DNA from 2 places in the Bacillus sp. VA13 genome. Region 2 is predicted to be linked to the other one. Evidence: a T-box and tRNA genes for the amino acid it is inferred to sense, from the RefSeq annotation. Region 2 holds a T-box; the other holds one or more tRNA genes.

Region 1 (10,830 bases), on a different contig from region 2:
GACAAGAAGATTGATGTGAAAGAGGTTGTGGATAACACATTTATTAAAAAAGCGTTAAAGGAAAATTCCTCAGGAGGTGATCAATGATGAAAGCAGAGGATGCAGGCTCGCTGCCGAAAACGAGTGCGGAAGCGGTGCGGAAAAAGCCCGGAAGGATGAAATACGGCTGGATGAAGGGGCTTTTGCTGCCCGCTGTCATCATCGCCATCTGGCAAATCATCGGCGGCCTTGGGGTAGTGTCCGCTACAGTGCTGCCCACACCCGTTGCGATTGTCCTGACGTTTAAAGAGCTTATTTTGTCCGGTGAGCTGTTTAGTCATCTGCAAATCAGCATCTATCGGGCGGCGCTTGGTTTTTTGCTTGGCGCGGGGCTTGGCTTGATTATCGGGATTTTGGCCGGATTCTCAAAACGGACGGAGTTGTATCTTGATCCGTCATTGCAAATGCTCAGAACCGTTCCCCATCTGGCGGTCACGCCGCTGTTTATTTTATGGTTCGGTTTTGATGAGGTATCTAAAATTTTGCTGATTGCGCTCGGTGCTTTTTTTCCTGTCTATATCAATACATTTAACGGCATCCGCGGAGTTGACGCGAAGCTGTTTGAAGTCGCCCGGGTGCTTGAATTTAAATGGCATCAGCAGATTTCCAAAGTGATATTGCCGGCATCCCTGCCAAATATATTGCTCGGCATTCGCTTATCGCTCGGCATTGCATGGCTTGGACTTGTTGTAGCAGAGCTGATGGGCTCAAGCTCAGGAGTCGGTTATATGATCATGGATGCAAGACAGTTTTCACAAACGAACAAAGTGTTTGCCGGGATTATCATTTTTGCGGTGGTTGGAAAGCTGACGGATTCCTTTGTCAGGCTGCTTGAACGAAAACTGCTAAAGTGGAGAAACAGTTACGAAGGGTAATATACGTAAAGGGGAGATGGATATGGAAATTCTTTGGTTTATACCGACTCATGGAGACGCGAGATATTTAGGATCTGAAAGCGATGGACGGACTGCGGATCATCTTTACTTTAAACAAGTCGCGCAGGCGGCTGACAGGCTGGGATATACGGGTGTTCTTCTGCCGACGGGAAGATCGTGCGAGGACCCATGGCTTACAGCATCGGCTTTGGCAGGAGAAACAAAGGACTTAAAGTTTTTAGTCGCGGTAAGACCCGGTTTAATGCAGCCTTCTCTAGCAGCCAGAATGACATCTACCTTAGACCGCATTTCAGACGGCCGGCTGCTGATCAATGTTGTGGCAGGAGGCGATCCGTACGAGCTGGCTGGAGATGGCCTGTTTATCAGCCATGATGAACGCTATGAAGCGACAGAAGAATTTTTAACCGTTTGGCGGAGACTTTTGCAGGGAGAAACGGTTTCCTATGAAGGAAAGCATATAAAAGTGGAAAACAGCAATCTGCTCTTCCCGCCGCAGCAAGCGCCGCATCCGCCTATCTATTTCGGAGGATCGTCACAGGCGGGGATTGAAGCTGCTGCAAAGCATACAGACGTGTATTTAACGTGGGGCGAGCCGCCTGAACAAGTAAAAGAAAAGATTGAGAGAGTCAAAAAGCAGGCGGAAAAAGAAGGGAGATCCGTTCGATTCGGCATTAGGCTGCATGTCATTGCCCGTGAAACCGAACAAGAGGCGTGGGAAGCGGCTGAGCGCTTGATCAGCCACTTGGATGATGACACCATTGCCAAAGCGCAGGCAGCTTTGAGCCGTTACGATTCTTCAGGCCAGCAGCGGATGGCGGTCCTTCATCAAGGCGATCGGACGAAGCTTGAAATCAGCCCGAATTTGTGGGCGGGGATCGGCCTGGTCAGGGGCGGGGCAGGAACAGCTCTTGTCGGTGATCCGCAGACTATTGCCGACCGGATAGCGGAGTACCAGGCACTCGGCATAGAATCGTTTATATTCTCTGGCTATCCGCATTTAGAAGAAGCATATTATTTTGCAGAGCTTGTGTTTCCGCTTTTGCCGTTTGAAAATGAGCGCACGAGAAAGCTTCAGAACAAAAGGGGAGAAGCCGTCGGGAACACTTATTTTGTCAAAGAGAAAAATGCGTCAGTTTAAGTAAAACACAGCCCCCAAACATGGTATGATATTCAAATAAAGGGGGCTGTTTTTCTGAAAACATTGATAAGCGCAGCAGTCATTTGCCTGATAGCTATGCTGTCAGCATGCGGACATACAAAGCAGATGGAAATCAAAGCAGCGGACATGTCAGATCTTGAAAAAAACAGAATGGATATTGCAGCTTCACAGGCATTCACTGCCGAAGCCGTTAATATCAGTGAAAGTATTTCTTCAGTTGACATGTACATCGAACATTATCAAAAAGGAAAGCTTATTGAGACGATTGGTCCGGTAAGTGCAGATTATTCAGAGAAAAAACCCGATACATTACAATTTGTTTATTTTGAGAATGAAGAGGGAGAAGGAAAGACTAAACGCAGCACTGTTCATTTTGGCATTGTTGATAAACAGGGAAATACAGCGGCCAGTTCATCGGTGAAACGTGACGATAGCGCAACACAGGAAATGACTCAGACTATTTCATCGGCGGTACCGATTTCTTTCGAGAAACCTTTTTTGATCGGCAGCAGTATAAAAGGGACTGACGAGCCAATGCACACCTCTGAACATAAAAAAGAGCTTATGAAGCATCAAGATGCGTTACTGTATTATGTGGAGTTGCATCATTAGAAACGGGCGGCTTCAGGCCGTCTGTTTTACAAAGCGGTATGCTTGCTTTTTTGAATGGTGCATGATACATTTTAAATCGTAATAATTTCGATTTAAAAAGGAGGCTATGTGTCTTGGCTAAAAAGTCAAAAGTGGCAAAAGAGTTAAAACGCCAACAGCTTGTTGAACAATACGCTGATATTAGACGCGAGTTGAAAGAAAAAGGAGATTACGAGGCACTCAGCAAGCTGCCAAGAGATTCAGCACCGGGAAGGCTCCACAATCGTTGCATGGTAACGGGGCGCCCGAGAGGATATATGAGGAAGTTTAAAATGTCCAGAATCGCTTTCAGGGAACTGGCTTATAAAGGCCAGATTCCCGGTGTGAAAAAAGCGAGCTGGTAAGAAAAAACTCCGGCCGATTACAGCGCGCCGGAGTTTTTTTCGTTTTTCTTGAAAGAGATGACATAGGATAGGTGCTGGATGATCATGATGATAAACACAATAATAATAGGGAAAAACGGAATACGCGATTGAAAAAGCGGATAAAAAATGAGAAGAACCGCTGCGGCAGGAAGCGAGAAGTAGACGGCGATATATGACGCGCGGCATGCTTTTGCCGTCATCATCTTCTCTCTTTCGTCCTGCTCTTCAAATTCATCAGGCAGAAGAAGCTTTTTTGCAGCAGGGCGGCTTTTCTTCTGTAAGTACAAATAAACCGCAGACGCCGCAACAAACAGAATAAAGGGAGTGAGGTTTAATTCAAACACCATCTCGCCGCTCTTTGTGCGGATAAAGGATGCAATGCCTTCTGATGCTTCAAAGTATGCAATCAGCGTCCAGCATGCAAGGCCAAATAAAACAAGTTGAAAAGCTGCTTTTGTTTTCATGCTCATCTTAGTTTTCCTCCTCTAACCAAAAGACATCCTCCATTTTCATGGAGAAGGCTTTGCAGATTTTCAGTGCTAACAACAGTGAGGGAACATAATCGCCTTTTTCGATAGCTGCCACAGTCTGTCTTGTAACGCCAACCGTTTCTCCGAGTTTTTCCTGAGAATAGCCGAGGCGTGCCCTCAGCTCTTTTACTTTATTTTTCATCATGACGTCTGTCCCCTTCACATTCTCGATTGATTATATTGTATAGTATACTTAACATTATGTAAATGTGACTTAACACTTTACAAAAAGAAAACTTTTTTTCGACAAAATTTTTATATTCTCTTGACGAAAAATTAATAAACGTGTAATATAAAACAAGTCAGCGGTACTGTTACTGAAAAACACAAATGCGGGTGTAGTTTAGTGGTAAAACCTCAGCCTTCCAAGCTGATGTCGTGAGTTCGATTCTCATCACCCGCTCCATACATACGTTATTAACGCAGTGTTTCGTTTCTTAGATAAACGAAGTATTGCGTTTTTTTATGTAAAAAAGAACACGTCATTCGTGTTCTTTTACGTAAGCCAATGTACTGTATGGGTACCGCCGTGAATTTGTTCAAACATTTTCGTTAATGATGATAAGAGTTTAACAGCGCTGCTTTTTTCAATGGATGGCGGAAAAAAAATGATTTGCAGCATTTTCTTCGTCTCGTTTGAAATGGGATAGCGATTGACGCTGTTTTTTAAATCGCCAAATATGCCGTTTTCATCAGAGAAAAGCAGTATGTTTTCTTTTTCTCCCAATGAGATTCGGACTGGCTCATGAAGCTTGCCGGCATCATAAATCATAATGGGCAGAGAATATTTTAATGCGAAAAAATCGATGGTGTCATGGGCTGAATCCTTGCTTTCCATGAATTGTTCTTTGGATATTGGGATCAGCATGTCTTCCATTGGGGTTGTTTCTCCCTCAAATGTAGGGTTAAGCTGTTTAAAGAGTTCCCGCCATTCCTTGACGAATGGTTCATCAGATATTCCACCGTCCGCATAATCGAAAAACAGGGATTCTTGAAATAGGCGAAGCCTGCCTTTCAGCATTTGCGGAGAGGAGCCGACTTCGATATTCTCATAAATCACAGCCGCCGCATGTAAGCCGGCCGCACGTTCAGTAATAACAGAATCAAGTTTGATATTCACTAGCATTCACTCCAGTTACGTGATATCAACCTATTATAAACGCTGTATCGTTTTATCACAAAGAAAGGAGGCTGTGCAAAATATGAACGTTTATCAGCTCAAAGAAGAATTAATTGAATACGCGAAAAGCATTGGCGTGGACAAGATTGGTTTTACGACCGCTGATACATTTGACAGTTTAAAAGACCGTTTGATTCTTCAAGAATCACTCGGCTATCTCTCCGGCTTTGAAGAGCCTGATATCGAGAAAAGGGTGACGCCGAAGCTGCTTTTGCCGAAAGCGAAATCAATTGTGGCGATCGCTCTCGCATATCCTTCCAGAATGAAGGATGCGCCGAGAAGCACGAGAACGGAGCGCAGGGGCATTTTTTGCAGAGCCTCCTGGGGCAAAGACTATCACGATGTGCTGAGGGAAAAGCTCGATCTGTTGGAGGAATTTCTGAGAAGCAAGCATGAGGATATCAGAACAAAGTCAATGGTAGATACAGGTGAATTGTCTGATCGGGCGGTTGCAGAACGGGCCGGCATCGGGTTCAGCGCGAAAAACTGTATGATCACAACGCCTGAGTATGGCTCATATGTGTATTTGGCGGAAATGATCACAAATATACCTTTTGAGCCAGATGTGCCAATTGAAGATATGTGCGGGTCCTGCACGAAATGTCTGGACGCCTGTCCGACGGGAGCACTTGTAAATCCGGGACAGCTGAATGCCCAGCGCTGTATCTCTTTTCTGACCCAGACGAAAGGATTTTTGCCTGATGAATTCCGGACAAAGATTGGAAACCGCCTGTATGGGTGCGACACGTGTCAAACGGTGTGTCCTCTCAATAAGGGGAAGGACTTTCATCTTCATCCGGAAATGGAGCCGGACCCTGAGATAGCAAAACCGTTATTGAAGCCGCTCTTGACCATCAGCAACCGCGAATTTAAGGAGAAATTCGGACATGTCTCAGGTTCTTGGCGCGGAAAAAAACCGATTCAGCGAAACGCCATTCTCGCCCTTGCCCACTTTAAGGATGCTTCCGCACTGCCTGAATTGACGGAACTGATGCATAAGGACCCGCGTCCTGTTATCAGAGGAACAGCTGCATGGGCGATCGGTAAAATCGGAGACCATGCATACGCGGAAGAGCTTGAAAAAGCGCTGGAAAAAGAGAAGGATGAAGAGGCAAAGCTGGAAATTGAAAAAGGAATTGAGTTGCTAAAAGCTTCAGGCATGACTAAACAAGGCCTGTCCTGACATACGTATAGAACAGAAGGGAAAAACACTTGAGATGCATCCAAGTGTTTTTTCTCTATAAAAAAGTATGGTGGGTGGGGTGAGCTTGAAGCACATTTTAGAACAATTAGCGGAGGAGCGGCTGAGCTATTTGGTTAACGGGCATGCTATGAGACAAGAGTCTGAAGTCGGAGACCTTGAAGTCATGGAGCGAAAGAAGAAGCTTCTGGAAAAACGTAAAGTTGACATCATAAAAGCGAAAGCAAAGGCCGTCATCGATCATGTGCGGGTTGAGGATGACGGAACGACCTGCCTTACGTATACCATCCATTATGAATACGTGTGTAAAGAGCATGATGACAGCTTGTATATGGAAGAGCATATAGAGGAGCGGGTAGCTTTCCTTTATGATCATATTTTGATTAGTGATCAGGAAATTGCGAAAAAGTCGGCTGGATTTCATGAAGGGACCAGTATTATTGACTATTCTCAAGAGGAAAGGGAAGCGTTTGGCAGAGCCTTTCAATACGATCGTCTCGGCGCTGTGCAATATGCCGAGAAATTTTGGAACAAGCGCAACCCGGCTTATAAAAATTTCAGCGATAACTGCACGAATTTTATTTCACAGTGCCTTCATGCGGGAGGCGCACCGATGCGCGGCCATCCGAACAGAGGGTCAGGCTGGTGGATGAAACAAAGCTCATGGAGCTATAGCTGGACGGTGGCTCATTCTATGAAAATGTATTTGTCGAATTCAAAGGCCGGTCTTCGTGCGGTGCGGGTGAAATCTGCGGAAGAGCTGATGCCTGGCGATGTGATTTGCTATGACTTTGAAGGAGACGGCCGGTTTAATCATACAACGATTGTTGTGGCGAAGGACAAAGGCAATATGCCGCTTGTCAACGCCCAGTCCTATGACAGCCGGATGAGGTATTGGTCATACGAGGATTCTACGGCATACACGCCGTCAATACGATATGCCTTTTTTCATATCGTTGATGATACGACAAAAGACTAATTAATGATATAATGATGGGCGGATAAGAAAAACAGAGGTGAACATTGTGGCATTACATGTCGTTTTATATCAACCAGAAATTCCCGCCAATACAGGGAATATTGCACGTACTTGTGCAGCAACCAATACAACGCTCCACCTGATTCGTCCGCTCGGCTTTTCAACGGATGATAAAATGCTGAAGCGTGCCGGACTCGATTATTGGGAGTTTGTTAACGTTGTGTATCATGATTCGTTAGAAGAATTGTTTGAGGAATATCAAAAAGGCCAGTTTTTCTTTATCACGAAATTCGGCCAGCAGCCTCATACATCTTTTGATTACACTGATCTTGACGAGGATTATTTCTTTGTATTCGGAAGAGAAACAAGCGGTTTGCCAAAGGATTTAATTCAAAATAACATGGACCGCTGCCTGCGTCTTCCGATGACAGAGCACGTTAGATCGTTAAATCTGTCCAACACTGCGGCGATTCTCGTTTATGAAGCGCTGCGCCAGCAAAATTACCGTGATTTAAAATAGTGAAAAAATCCGCTCATCGATGATGGGCGGATTTTTTTGTGCTGCGAGAGATGCTTTGTTTTGTTTTTTGGGCTTAACAACGTAACAGTGTTATGTTACAATGTATCCATCAAAGGAGCTGGACTTATGGAAGAACAATTAATCTCTAAAAAAGAATTGCTTGAAAAAACATCGATTTCATACGGTCAGCTGTATCGGTGGAAGCGGAAAAACTTAATTCCTGAGGAATGGTTTATTCGCAAATCCACTTTTACAGGGCAAGAAACGTTTTTTCCGAGAGAGGATATTTTAAAACGCATTTCAATGATTCAAAAGATGAAGGAAAATTTGTCACTGGATGAAATGAGGGAAATGCTGTCGCCGAAAATGAAGGATGTCAGCATGACCGCTGATGAATTGATTCAGAAAGGATTGATTTCAAGAACTGCTCTTGATGTTTTTTCAGAAGGCGGAGGAAATTCGGTTTTTTCTTCTCGAGACCTGCTATCGCTGTATGTACTTGAAGGGCTCCTGCAGTCCGGAAATGTCAGTCTGGAAGAAGCAAAAATGGCTGCAGAGGTGTTAAAGCAGCATGATACTGAAGAGATCAAGAATCAGACGGAGCTGATTGTGCTGCGGAAGCTCGGTGTCACAACTTGTTTTATAGCGGCTGCAGCGGACAGCATTCTGTTTGAATCGTCCGTCAAGGTTGTGGAACGGGTGGATTTAGTAAAAGCGTCAGAGGAATTAAAAACAACATATATACAGGAGGGCCATCAATGGATGTAATGGAAAAGCTGGTGATAAACGGATCAGGAAGTTCAAAGGGAGGAACATTTCAATCAGTTGAAATAAACGGCAGCGGAACAGTGGCCGGGGACGTGGAGTGTGACACTTTTTCTTTTAATGGAACCGGAAAAGCTGACGGCAGCGTCAAAGCGAAAGCGGTAACCATCAGCGGTTCAGGAAAGATACATGGAGACGTTGAAGCAGAATCAATTCGGATTAACGGAACAGGTTTTATTCAAGGAGAGGTTTCCGCAAAACAATTGAAAATCGCTGGATCATCAACATTTGGTGGCACAGTCAAGGCTGATGGCATTGACATTAGCGGAAAAGCGGTCATGGAAGCGGATTGTGAAACGGAAACCTTCCAATCGGAGGGGAAATGCAAAGTCAGCGGGCTTTTAAATGCTGATGAGGTGACCATTAAGCTTTCTGCCGGGGAAAGTTATGTGCGGGAAATCGGATGCCGCCATCTTCAAGTGACCGGCAGAAAAGGAATGCTGACATTGCTCAGACTAATGCCGCAGCCTGTTTTAACGGCTGAACTGATCGAAGGTGATGTCATTGAACTGACAAATACAAAGGCGAAAACCGTGCGAGGAAATAAAGTGAAAATCGGTCCGGATTGCCAGATTGAAACCGTTGAATACAGCGGGGACTATACTTGTGATCCGAGCGCTTCGGTTGAAACATGCACGAAGATGTGAGGAGGATCGTAATGGAGACAACAAAACTGGGAAATTTAAAATTATATGGTGCCGGACATGCTGCAGGCGGCGCATACCACCATGTCAGCATCAAAGGTGAAGGTGTAATCGGTGAAGGGCTGTCTGCCGCGGGCTGCCGCATATTCGGAACAGGCCTTTTTCTCGGGGAAGCAGAGACTGAGCGGCTGCGTGTATTCGGAGAAAGTGAATGTAAAGGCAATCTGACAGCCGGCAGAATCAATATTTACGGCACAATGAAAGTCAGTGGCTCACTTCAATTTGATCGATTCAATCTAAAAGGCCTGACTGAAATTTGCGGGAATATGACTGGAGAATCGTGCGATGTGAAAGGGAAGCTTAGCGTTAAAGGTGATTGTGAAACGGAAATGTTCCATGTCACAGGTTGCGTTGATGTATCAGGTTTATTAAATGCGGGTGATATCAAGCTGGGATTGAGCCATGATGTAAGCCATGTGCGGGAAATCGGCGGAACAACCATTACAGTGAAAAGACGCGCGACATTTTTTAACCGGAAGAAAGTGAAACTGATTGCCGACGTCATAGAAGGAGATCAGGTTTATTTGGAGAATACCGAGGCGGCAGTTGTCAGGGGAAAAGAAGTGATCATCGGGGCGGGCTGCAGCATCGGAACAATTGAGTACAAAAATAAATGCGAATGTGATCATCATTCAAAGATTAAAGAAAAAACAAAATTATAAAACATTGTTCTGTTATACAAAAAGGGTGCTCTTATGAGGAGCACCCTTTTTTATTCTTTTCCCGGCTTGCTATCGTACCCTGCGGTAAAAATTGATACTAAAAAAGTGACAATGACACCCATCATGATGATTGTTTTCACCGTCTCTCCCCCTCTTCAATTTTTCCGTGCTGTCCGAGTCTGGATGATTCTGTATTTTTCTTTATTATGAACGGTCGCGGTCTGCCTTGTCAACGCCGTATAAGTATCTTTATTTTTAAGAAACCAAAGCATGTATCACGAGATGGCGGCATAGATTGTATCAAAGTACCTTATTTGCATAGCGCATCAAACATGATGGAGGAGGTCCTTATGGATATATTAAAGAAAATTGAACAGTACAGAGAGGAAGAGCAGCGGCTGAAATGGGAAGGAACATTCGCCGATTATTTGGAGATTATTAAAGAAAATCCAATGGTCGCGCAATCTGCTCATTCTCGTGTTTTTAATATGATAAAAGACAGCGGGATAGAGGAGATTGACGGACGTAAGAAGTACAGCTTTTTTGACCGCGAGCTGTTCGGGCTTGAGGAATCTTTGGAGCGTCTGGTGGAAGAGTATTTTCATCCGGCCGCGAAACGGCTTGATGTCAGAAAGCGGATTCTATTACTGATGGGACCTGTGAGCGGCGGTAAATCCACGCTGGTCACGATGCTCAAAAAAGGTCTCGAAGCGTACACCTTGACGGATAATGGCGCTGTATATGCGATTAAAGGCTGCCCGATGCACGAGGACCCTCTACATTTAATCCCCCATCATTTGCGTGATGACTTTTACAGAGAATACGGCATTAGAATAGAAGGAAGTCTTTCTCCTTTAAATGTCATGAGGCTGGAAGAAGAGTACGGAGGAAGAATTGAGGATGTGAAGGTTGAACGCATCTTCTTTTCAGAAGATAAGCGTACGGGAATTGGAACATTCAGCCCGTCTGATCCGAAATCTCAGGATATTGCCGATTTGACGGGAAGTATTGATTTCTCAACCATTGCCGAGTACGGTTCAGAATCAGATCCGCGCGCATACCGGTTTGACGGAGAGCTGAATAAAGCGAACCGCGGGATGATGGAGTTTCAGGAGATGC
Region 2 (10,830 bases):
CAACCATATGAACGGGAATCCGGATCGTTCTCGCCTGATCGGCAATGGCGCGAGTAATTGCCTGTCTGATCCACCACGTAGCATACGTACTGAATTTATAACCTTTGCGGTAATCAAATTTTTCAACGGCTTTCATCAGACCCATGTTACCTTCCTGGATCAGGTCAAGGAACAGCATTCCGCGTCCGACATACCGTTTTGCGATACTGACAACAAGCCGTAGGTTCGCTTCAGCCAATCTGCGTTTAGATTCTTCGTCACCCTCTTCAATCTTTTGAGCGTAGGCGATTTCTTCTTTTGCAGAAAGAAGGTTAACCCGGCCGATTTCCTTTAGATACATACGAACTGGGTCATTGATTTTGACGCCAGGCGGTACACTTAGGTCATTAAGGTCAAATTCTTCTTCGGCTTTGGCAAGCTGCTGAATATTAGGATCTTCTGTTTCTTCATTCTCACTAATTAATTCAACACCTTGTTCACCTAAAAATTCATAATACTCATCCATTTGGTCTGATTCAATTTCAAAGCTGGACATACGCTCGGCAATTTCTTCATATGTCAAAACGCCACGTTTTTTACCAGACTCTGTTAATTGCTCTTTTACTTGGTCGAATGTTAATTCTGTCTCGTGGGTTTGTTTATCAGCCATTATGGATCCCTCCTTCCAAAGCTTGCAACGAATTCTATAAGCGGTATGATTCTTATTCGGTCCATTCAGGCGTTTTCTATGTGAACTGCCTTTAACAATGTGCGAATAATGAAATGACAATTCATGATGAGGTTAAGCGATCTATTTGCTCCTCCGCAAGGAATCATTGCCAATAAATGCTTCTCACCGGTTTTCCAGTTATTTTAAAGATCGGTTCAATGTAACGATTTCTTGAGCCAGAGAAGCAGCTCTCAAAAAATCTTTTTGCCTTTCGGCTTCGGCTCTTTCCGCCTCTTTTTCTTTTATCATTGACCAATTTCTTTGATTCAACACTTTTTTTACATAATCTGATAACTCGGCTTCGCTGAGCTCTTGATTAATCTGAAGCATTAATATATCAGACAAGAGCTGGCTAATTTGATCATCCGTCACCCTGGCCATCAGATGCTGAGGCGTCAGCTCGGCACCTTCTTCATAAAAAGCGTAAAGATAGGCGGCTAATGCGCGGTGCTCATCAATATTAAATTGAAAGCCTACCCGGTCAATCACTTTTTTTATAACGCTCCGATCTCGAAGCATGTGGGCGAGTAACAGCCTTTCAGCATTTTCATACGCCGGGCGCAGACGTTTTTGTCTTGCTTTTGTCGTCAGATGCGCTCGCCGCGTTTTCGTTTCACCGCCACTGTCAGCAGGTTTGTTTTGCTTGCTGAAAACAGACAGCTGCTCGGTTAAAGACTCCTGTGACAGCGAAAACTCTGAAGCAAGCTGTTTTACATAGACTTCCTGCTCAAGAGACCCTGAAAGCGTGCTGATTTCTTTCAGTACGTCTTTAATGTAAGCTAAGCGGTCGCCTTCATCAGACAGGTTCTTTCCCTTTCGGAAATATTGCATTTTGAACGCCATTACGGTGACACTGGCGTCGATAATGTCGTTTTTAAATTTTTCCCCGCCGAACTTTTTGATGTAATCGTCAGGGTCCAACCCGTCAGGAATCATTGCAACTCTGACTTTGCAGCCTTTTTTTTGCAGAAGATCTGAAGCTTTTAAAGTGGCTTCATAACCGGCTTTATCAGAGTCATAGCAAAGAATGATTTCTTCGACATTTCTTCTCAGAATCTTGACATGATCATCTGTCAGAGACGTTCCCATCGTGGCTATGCTTTCTTTCACACCCGAGTTTACGGCCGATATGACATCGGCAAATCCTTCAAATAAGACTGCTCTTTCCTGCTTTCTGATATGAAGGCGGGCCTTATAAAAATTGTAAAGCAGTTTACTTTTATGAAAGAGCGGTGTTTCAGGACTGTTCATATACTTAGGCTGCTGGCTGCCAAGAGCCCTGCCAGAGAAAGCAACAACAGACCCGTGGTGATCATGGATCGGAAACATGACACGGTTTCTGAAACGGTCAAAATATCCGCTCCCGTCTTCGCGTCTGATCAGGAGACCCGCTTTTTCCATTTGCACCTCACTAAAGCCTCTCTTTACGAGAAATTTCGTGATGAAGTCCCAAGAATCAAGAGCATAGCCGATCTGAAATTCATCAATCAGCTCTTTCGTAAAGCCCCTTGAAAGCAGATAATCCAGCGCCTCTTGACCTTCTTTTGTATTTATTAACAAATGATGGTAAAATTTCTTCAAGAGCTCATGAGCCTCAGCCATTTTTTGTTCTTCAGAAGATTCTGGCCGGGCTCCGGAATGGACTGTTATATTATCTGGAAAATCAATTTGGTATTTGTCAGCAAGGTGAGAAACCGACTCAGCAAATGAATAGCCTTCCATCTGCCTTAAAAAAGAGAAAACATTGCCGCCCGCTCCGCAGCCAAAGCAATGAAAAATCTGTTTGTCGGGCGATACGGAAAACGAAGGTGTGCTTTCTCCATGAAAAGGACAGAGTCCAAAGTAGTTTCGGCCTTGCTTCTTTAATTGAACATAATCACCTATGACTTCAACGATATCTGCCGACTTTTGTACCTGATCCACAATTTCATCTGGTATCCGATTTCCCATCTTATAACACTCCGTCGTACATTATTCGATGCTTTAGTGCAAAATCCCTTCATCGTTCGACAGGATTTTTTGCAGCAGTGTAATAAATCGTTCTCGATCTTCTTTATTCAATTTTTTAGGCCCTTTGGCGTATATGCCTTTTCTCCTTTGTTTGCCGGAAAAATGACGGCTCTCAAGAGCAAAATCAATCGTGCCCTCTTTGTAAAGACGCCCTCTTTCCGACATGACGGAGACATTTCTGTTCAACAGCAGAGATGCTAATCCGATGTCCTGCGTCACAACAATATCTCCCGGTTTTACGTGATTTGCGATATATAAATCAGCAGCTTCTTTATGAGGATCAACATACTTCCATTTTTCTTCATTGCTTCTCGAAAGCTGATAATGTTCAAATGAAGCGACAAAAAGAACTTGAACTTCATACTTGGATGCTGTTTGTAAAATTTCATCTTTTACCGGACAAGCATCTGCATCGACAAAAATCGTCTTTTCTTGTTCATTAAGAAGAGTAATTCTCCATCCCTCCATTAAACTCCTGCATAAAAGCAAGCAAAATCGCACATCCTTTATCATTGCGGACGTATATGAATTTGTCGAAAAATTTCCGGGAGAAATTCTTGACATCTTACCCATAATAGTTTATTCGTATCACACGAACCTTAAACCTAAAATTAATCATTTTATCACAATTTTTTATTATAATACAAACTTCACAAAGATGCTATTATTTTTCATTATTCCCTTTTGGCATAGCCAAAAACCCAGGATAGAGCGTCCTGAGTTACATGTTTTTTGTTTTGAGATGATGGATAATATTTGCTGTTTCTTCAACCGCTTTATTTGAAACATCAACAACCTGGCATCCGATCCGGTCCACAATCTTTTCGAAATATTCCAGTTCCTCTTTGATTCTGTTGATATTTGCATAGATCGCTTTGTCATTAAGCCCAAGTGATTTTAACCGTTCTTTTCTGATATGATTCAGTTTATCCGGGCTAATCTTTAAGCCGATACATTTTTTCGGATCAACGTTAAAGAGTTCTTCCGGCGGGTCAACCTCGGGAACAATCGGAACATTGGCAACCTTCAGGCGCTTGTGGGCGAGATATTGAGACAGCGGTGTTTTAGACGTTCTGGATACCCCGATCAAAACGATATCAGCTTTTAAAATCCCTCTTGGATCACGTCCATCATCGTATTTTACTGCAAACTCGATAGCCTCCACTTTTTTGAAATAGTCTTCATCAAGCTGGCGCACCCGCCCTGGTTCGTATTTCGCTGTTAAACCGTAGGCTGTTTCCATTTTATCAATTAACGGGCCGATAATATCATAATATAAAACATTTGCTTTATCCGCTTCGGCAATCAAATATTCTCTGATTTCCGGCACCACTAGTGTGAAACAAATAATGCCGCCGTCTGCCTTTGCAAGTGAAATTACTTCATTGATAGTGCCTATATCTTCAACATAAGGAATTCTTCTGACATGTGTATCGTCCGCTGAACCGTTAAATTGGCTGAGCGCTGCTTTTACTACCAATTCAGCCGTTTCACCGACGGAATCCGATACAACATAGATGATGCGGTTATTCATATTATCCCCCCGTTAGTTTGCGATCTTATAGGATTTCATTTTCAGATAAACTGACAAGTATTTTTGTCATATTTGTTTTTGTCACTCTGCCGATGACTTCAAAGCCTTTGTCGGTATCTTTGATGACAGGCAGTGCATCAATTTGTTTTTCTATCAAGTGCTTTGCAATGTCCATCACATAATCCTCGCGTCTGCACACCGTAATATTCGGCATCCTTGTCATGATGATGTGAACAGGGACAGAGGTAAGCTCCTGCTGGCCTATGCTCGCTCTCAGCAAGTCTTTTCGTGAAAGCACCCCGACTAAAACAGCATCGCGGTCCACCACAAACAGAGTACCTACATCTTCTAAAAACATGGTGCAAATCGCATCGTACACAGAAACATTTTCGTGAATCACGACGGGGATAGATTGAAAGTCTTTCACTTGAAGCTTTTTGAGTTTATCTGCCAAAAGCTGGGTGCCGGTTTTCCCAGTGTAGAAATAACCGACTCTCGGGCGCGCCTCAAGGAATCCTGACATGGTGAGTATGGCTAAATCCGGACGCAATGTTGCCCTGGTTAGGTTCAGCTTTTCTGCAATATGCTCCCCTGTAATCGGCCCGTTTTCTTTTACAATCTGCAAAATATGTTCTTGCCGTTTATTTAGTTCGATCGTACTCACCACCTTTTCACTTCATATCTATGTAAAGAATAATAATCCATATTATATCGTAAATATCTTGTAATCAAACAAAAAAACTCATAAATGGGGAAAAGACGATTACCGATCACACAGCAACCGCCTTTTCTCTCTTTATTTTACAATAAGGGCATTCATATTCGCAAAGGACTTGATCTCATCCGCCAAGCTTACCATTTGCGCCAAACGGTTTGCCTTTACTGTCTCATTATCTGCTATAACCATTGTATGATCGAAGTAAGCATCGATCGGTTCTTTTAAGGCTGCAAGTGAAGCAAGCGCCGCCTCATAATCTTTTTTGCTGAAGTTTTCCTGCAGGTTTTGCTTCGCTGTTTGGTAGGCATCAAACAGTTTTGCCTCGTATTCATTTTCAAACAGATCAGGCTGAATGTCTCCGTGGACTCCTTTTTTGCTGATAGAGATCACTCGGCCTAAAGCCTCAGCTGTTTCCTTAAAGCCCGGTGCACCAAGCTTTTGTTCCAGCACTTGTGCTTTATGCAGCGTTGAGTATGGCTCAAGCTCAGAGCTTTCCAGCACGGCGTCGATGACATCGTGTCGAATCTGTTCCGCATTCAAAACAAATTTCAGGCGCTGAGTGAAGAAATCCATCAGTTCATTTTCTTTTTCGGTTTGTACGAAAGAAAGCAGCTCTTCAAACGAGATTCCCCAGTTGCGGTCCAGAAGAATCGCAACAATACCGCTTGCTTGGCGACGCAGCCCGTAAGGATCCTGAGAACCGGTCGGAATAACGCCGATAGAGAAGAATGAAACGATTGTGTCTAGCTTATCCGCCATTGCTACAACAGCTCCGGTGAAAGTAGAAGGCGTTTCTCCGCCTGCTGATCTAGGCATATAGTGTTCGTTGACTGCCGCAGCCACAGCTTCATCTTCGCCAAGCATTCTCGCATACTTTTCACCCATAATTCCTTGGAGCTCAGGGAATTCGTATATCATGTGCGTGACAAGATCAAATTTAGAAATTTCAGCAGCTCGCTTCACATGTTTTAATGTATCTTCATTGGCCTGAAGACGAACGGCAAGCTTTTCTGCGATTGAAGTGACTCTTCTAACCTTATCTGCCAGAGAACCAAGCTCTTCATGAAAAACAATGTTTTCAAGCTTCTTCACGTTTGCATCAATATTTAGTTTCTGATCTTCCTTGTAGAAGAATGAAGCATCAGATAAACGCGCGCGCAGCACTTTTTCATTGCCTCTGGCCACATTTTCGATCGCGTGGCTGTTCCCGTTTCTGACTGTGATAAAGTGAGGCAGCAATTCTCCGTTCTTGTCTTTGACAGGGAAGTAGCGCTGATGCTCTTTCATTGTCGTGACAAGCACTTCCTCAGGAATTGACAGAAACTCAGATTCAAATGAACCATAAAGAGCTGTTGGGTATTCTACTAAATGATTCACTTCATCAAGAAGATCCTCGTCAACTGGAATGCTCCAATTGTTTTCTGCAGCCATCGCTTCCAGCTGAGATTGAATCATTTGTTTTCGGACGTTAGGATCAGCAATAACGTGCTGTTCTTTCAGCTGCTCTTCATAAGCTGAAGGTGATTCAATTGACACTTCATGTCCAAGGAAACGGTGTCCCTGCGTTGTCCGTCCAGACTCAACGTTTGTGATCGAAAATGGAATGACATCCTGTCCAAATAAAGCGGCAATCCATTTGATTGGCCGGATATAACGCAAATCCTCATTTCCCCAGCGCATGTTTTTTGGGAAATGCAAGCTAGTAACTAAACCGCTCAGTTCCGGCAGAAGCGATTTCGTTTCTTGGCCGGCTTGGAATTTTTGCACGAATACATACTCTGTGCCTTTTACTTCTTTGATGTACAGGTCTTTTACGTCTGCGCCTTGGCCCTTTGAAAAGCCGATTGCCGCTTTTGTCCAGTTGCCGTCTGCATCAAGGGCAATTTTTTTCGCAGGCCCTTTCGCCTCTTCTTTTATATCATCCTGCTTTTCTGCTACATCCTTTACGAAGACAGCAAGGCGTCTCGGTGTATTGAAAAGCTTCACTTCACCGTGTGTGATATTTTTTTCTTTAAGCCAGCCTGTCAGCTTCTCACCAAGCTGAACCATGCTATCATTTAAAAAGCGCGCCGGCATTTCCTCTAAACCGATCTCTAAAAGTAAATCCTGTTTACTCATGAGAAGAACCCTCCCCTTTAAGCATTGGGAACCCTAGTTTTTCTCGTTCCTCATAATAGGTTTTTGCTACTTTTCTCGCTAAATTTCGCACTCTTGCGATATAGCCTGTCCGCTCGGTAACAGAGATCGCACCTTTGGCGTCAAGCAGGTTGAAGGTGTGCGAGCATTTTAGCACATAGTCATATGCAGGATGAACAAGTCCGTTATCCATTTGCTTAATCGCTTCTTTTTCATACGTGCTGAACAACTGGAACAGCATATCGACATCTGACGTTTCAAACGTGTAAACGGAATGCTCGTATTCCGCCATCATGAATAAATCTTTTACTGTAAACCCTGACGTCCATTCCAAGTCGAAAACATTTTCTTTATCCTGGATATAAGACGCGAGACGCTCAATTCCGTACGTAATCTCTACAGAAACCGGTTTACACTCTAGTCCTCCGACCTGCTGGAAATACGTAAATTGTGTGATTTCCATTCCGTCAAGCCATACTTCCCAGCCAAGACCTGCGCAGCCTAAAGACGGATTTTCCCAGTTGTCTTCAACAAAGCGAATATCGTGCTCAAGCGGATCAATTCCAAGCGCGCGCAAGGAATCTAAATACAGCTCTTGAATGTTATCAGGAGACGGTTTAATAATGACCTGAAACTGATGATGCTGATACAGTCTGTTCGGGTTCTCCCCGTATCGTCCGTCGGCAGGGCGTCTGGAAGGCTCTACATAAGCCACTTTCCACGGCTCAGGGCCGATACTGCGCAAAAACGTATACGGGCTCATCGTGCCGGCCCCTTTTTCTACATCGTAAGCCTGCATAAGCACACAGCCCTGACTGGACCAATGCTTTTGCAATGTTAGAATCATGTCTTGAATATTCATTTCAAGCACCTCCACTTTTCCTTCATAAAATGACTGCGGCAGCAACCAAAAAACTCCCGTCTCTATGCTTGCCAGCCGCAAACATAGGGACGAGAGTTCTCCCGCGGTTCCACCCTAGTTGCTGAGAACAAAATCCCAGCCTCTTTTTTTGAAATTGCTCAAGAATGCCTTTCGTTGCGTGCTCATCCTTAGCTTACACCGCCCTAAGGTCGCTTTCATGAGGTAAACGCAAGTACTTCTTTCTCTCACTGCAACATATTTTATAATAAATGATCATATAAAAAGATGGACCAGATGTCAACTTTTGTTTTCACCCATCAGATGTTTCATGCTTTCCATTTGATCTAAAAAGCGCTTTGATTTTAAATATAACCCTGAATATTCTTCATAATATAAATCAATCACTTGCTTTAATTCAGCTTTTGTTTCCTGCTTTAAGGACACATTGCCCAGCCTCGACAGATCGAAGTAATAAAACAGTCTCAAAAGCCTTGCCGTTTGCGGTTTAATTGGAACCCTGTAGGGATCTTTTTCAAAGCAGCGATGGCAAATAAAACCGTTATCACGAACAGAAAAATGAAAGGTCCCATCCTGGCTTTTACAATGCACACAGTGATTCAGCTCAGGGTACAGCCCCATGACACCGAGCATCTTCATTTGAGCAATGAAGATGATGACATCCGGATCTGTTCCTTCATTCAGCTGTTTAAACGATTCTAAAATGAATTCAAACAAATAAGGGTTTGGCTTCTTTTCTTCTGTGCCTTTGTCGACTAGCTCAGCAATATAAGCAGCATATGCTGTTAAAAACAAATCTTCCCTGATGCCTCTCATGCTGAGGATCATTTCACCCTGCTGAAGCGTTCCGAGGCCCGTTGTTTTTTGCATTAAAAATGAACCATACAAAAAGGGCTGGCTGACTGCTGATAAACGGCTGTTCGGTTTTTTGGCGCCTCTTGCCATAACACCTATTTTTCCGTGTTCTCTTGTCAGTAATGTAACGATTTTATTCGTCTCTCCGTAATCATTTGTGCGAAGAACGATTCCTTCACATTTTGTCAGCATTTCCGCACCTTCCTAAAGCAGGAGCGGCCAAGAGGTTTATAAAATTGGATAATCAAATCGGGCTAGCTCATCTTCTAGTTCTTCGGGTCTTTCCATGTTCTCTTTTTCCAGCTCTTTAAAAAGAAGATACGTATCAACATTTCCTGTTTGAGAAAATACGTTCCAGGTAAAATTCAACACAAGAAACCCACCTTTCTGTAGTTAAACTAGCTTACCTAACTCCAAATTCTTACCTTTATCTTGACCAGATGTCCTCCATTTCATGTTAAACAAAATTTGCTAATGTATCCCTGTTCCTGTGAGAAAATGACACAGCAAGGAGATTAATATTCGTCCTCTTTAAAGCCAAAATCGCGAAGCTGGGACATTTTATTGCGCCAGTCTTTCTGCACTTTGACCCACAATTCAAGGTAGACACGGGAGCCTAACAGTGCTTCAATATCCGCTCTCGCTCTTTTTCCAACCTCTTTCAGCAGGCTTCCTTTTTTTCCGATCACAATGCCTTTCTGGGAATCCCGTTCGACCACAATCGTTGCCGCTACGTGCACAGAACCGTTGTCCTGTCCTTTGATGGATTCGATGGCCACCGCAATGCTGTGCGGGATTTCTTCTCTCGTCAGATGCAGCACCTTTTCCCTGATTAATTCAGAAATGATAAAGCGCTCTGGATGGTCGGTTACCTGATCACTCGGATAGAATTGCGGCCCTTCCGGCAAATACGCTTCAATCTGTGTGAGCAATGTTTCGATATTATTTCCCTCTAAAGCAGAAATCGGAACAATTTCCTTAAAAGGATAACGTCCCCGATATTCGTCAATTAACAAAAGCAATTGATCGGGATGAATTTTGTCAATTTTGTTTACGATTAAAAATACAGGCGTAGACATATTCTGCAATTTCTCAATGATGAATTCGTCGCCCTTCCCGTAGCCTTCCTCGGCGTTGATCATAAACAAGATCAAATCGACTTCTTTTAATGTATTTTGCGCCACTTTCATCATAAAGTCCCCAAGCTTATGCTTAGGTTTATGAATCCCTGGTGTGTCAATAAAAATCGTTTGTGATGTGCCTGTCGTCAAAACTCCTTGCACCTTGTTTCTCGTCGTTTGGGGCTTATCGCTCATGATCGCGATTTTTTGTCCAATGACTCTGTTCAAAAATGTAGACTTTCCTACGTTTGGTCTTCCAATAATGGATACAAATCCTGATTTAAAGCTTTCGTTCGTCATGTAAATCCTCCGATGAAAATGCGCCTGGCAATAATTCTTCCACAGTCATTTCTTTTATTTGTCCTTGTAAATTAGTCAGCACGACTATAACGTCCTTTGTGCAAAGCTCAGAAATCACCTGGCGGCAGGCTCCGCACGGAGATACCGGTCCAGGGGTGTCAGCCGCAACGGCCAGCATCTGAAACTCTGTATCCCCTTCAGAAACAGCTTTAAATAAAGCGGTACGCTCAGCGCAATTGCACATGCTGTATGCAGCGTTCTCGATGTTGCAGCCTCTGTACACTTTTCCATCCTTGGTAAGAAGAGCGGCTCCTACTTGAAACTTGGAATACGGCGCATATGCCATATCACGTGCTTTTAAAGCTTCTGTTATCAATTCTTGTTTGTTCATGTGTACATGTTCCTCTCTTACCTATAATGGTACCGCTATCACTTTATATTTTACATAATCGCGCGCTTTTTTTCACGCCCATTTCTAAAAATGTAAAATAAATGTAAGAATCTTCAGCCATTACAGCTTTGGCAAAAAAATAAGTAAACCAATGATACACGAAATGACGGCAAAAA

What was found. The T-box of region 2 lies ahead of glyQ (glycine--tRNA ligase subunit alpha). A T-box ahead of a tRNA ligase gene usually reads a tRNA of that ligase, here a tRNA-Gly.
Region 1: it encodes a tRNA-Gly, which carries the amino acid that the T-box ahead of glyQ (glycine--tRNA ligase subunit alpha) is inferred to sense. The anticodon was not compared.

The regions. Positions count from the first base shown of each region.
Region 1 covers NZ_JBVQPP010000003.1:612,343-623,172, reverse strand. The annotation lists gene AC0C66_RS15135 (aliphatic sulfonate ABC transporter substrate-binding protein) at 1-87, shown strand, start outside; gene AC0C66_RS15130 (ABC transporter permease) at 84-914, shown strand; gene ssuD (FMNH2-dependent alkanesulfonate monooxygenase) at 937-2,073, shown strand; gene AC0C66_RS15120 (hypothetical protein) at 2,170-2,706, shown strand; gene rpsN (30S ribosomal protein S14) at 2,820-3,089, shown strand; gene AC0C66_RS15110 (hypothetical protein) at 3,107-3,580, opposite strand; gene AC0C66_RS15105 (helix-turn-helix transcriptional regulator) at 3,582-3,782, opposite strand; tRNA gene AC0C66_RS15100 (tRNA-Gly) at 3,973-4,046, shown strand; gene AC0C66_RS15095 (B3/B4 domain-containing protein) at 4,137-4,760, opposite strand; gene queG (tRNA epoxyqueuosine(34) reductase QueG) at 4,843-6,003, shown strand; gene AC0C66_RS15085 (amidase domain-containing protein) at 6,071-7,000, shown strand; gene trmL (tRNA (uridine(34)/cytosine(34)/5-carboxymethylaminomethyluridine(34)-2'-O)-methyltransferase TrmL) at 7,038-7,520, shown strand; gene AC0C66_RS15075 (YhbD family protein) at 7,647-8,288, shown strand; gene AC0C66_RS15070 (bactofilin family protein) at 8,279-8,992, shown strand; gene AC0C66_RS15065 (hypothetical protein) at 9,004-9,711, shown strand; gene prkA (serine/threonine protein kinase PrkA) at 10,062-10,830, shown strand, end outside.
Region 2 covers NZ_JBVQPP010000001.1:1,057,174-1,068,003, forward strand. The annotation lists gene rpoD (RNA polymerase sigma factor RpoD) at 1-649, opposite strand, end outside; gene dnaG (DNA primase) at 848-2,659, opposite strand; gene AC0C66_RS05445 (YaiI/YqxD family protein) at 2,693-3,187, opposite strand; gene AC0C66_RS05450 (pyruvate, water dikinase regulatory protein) at 3,441-4,253, opposite strand; gene ccpN (transcriptional regulator CcpN) at 4,279-4,917, opposite strand; gene glyS (glycine--tRNA ligase subunit beta) at 5,050-7,089, opposite strand; gene glyQ (glycine--tRNA ligase subunit alpha) at 7,082-7,969, opposite strand; T-box leader at 8,052-8,227, opposite strand; gene recO (DNA repair protein RecO) at 8,267-9,034, opposite strand; gene AC0C66_RS05475 (YqzL family protein) at 9,071-9,214, opposite strand; gene era (GTPase Era) at 9,358-10,263, opposite strand; gene AC0C66_RS05485 (cytidine deaminase) at 10,244-10,654, opposite strand; gene AC0C66_RS05490 (diacylglycerol kinase family protein) at 10,775-10,830, opposite strand, start outside.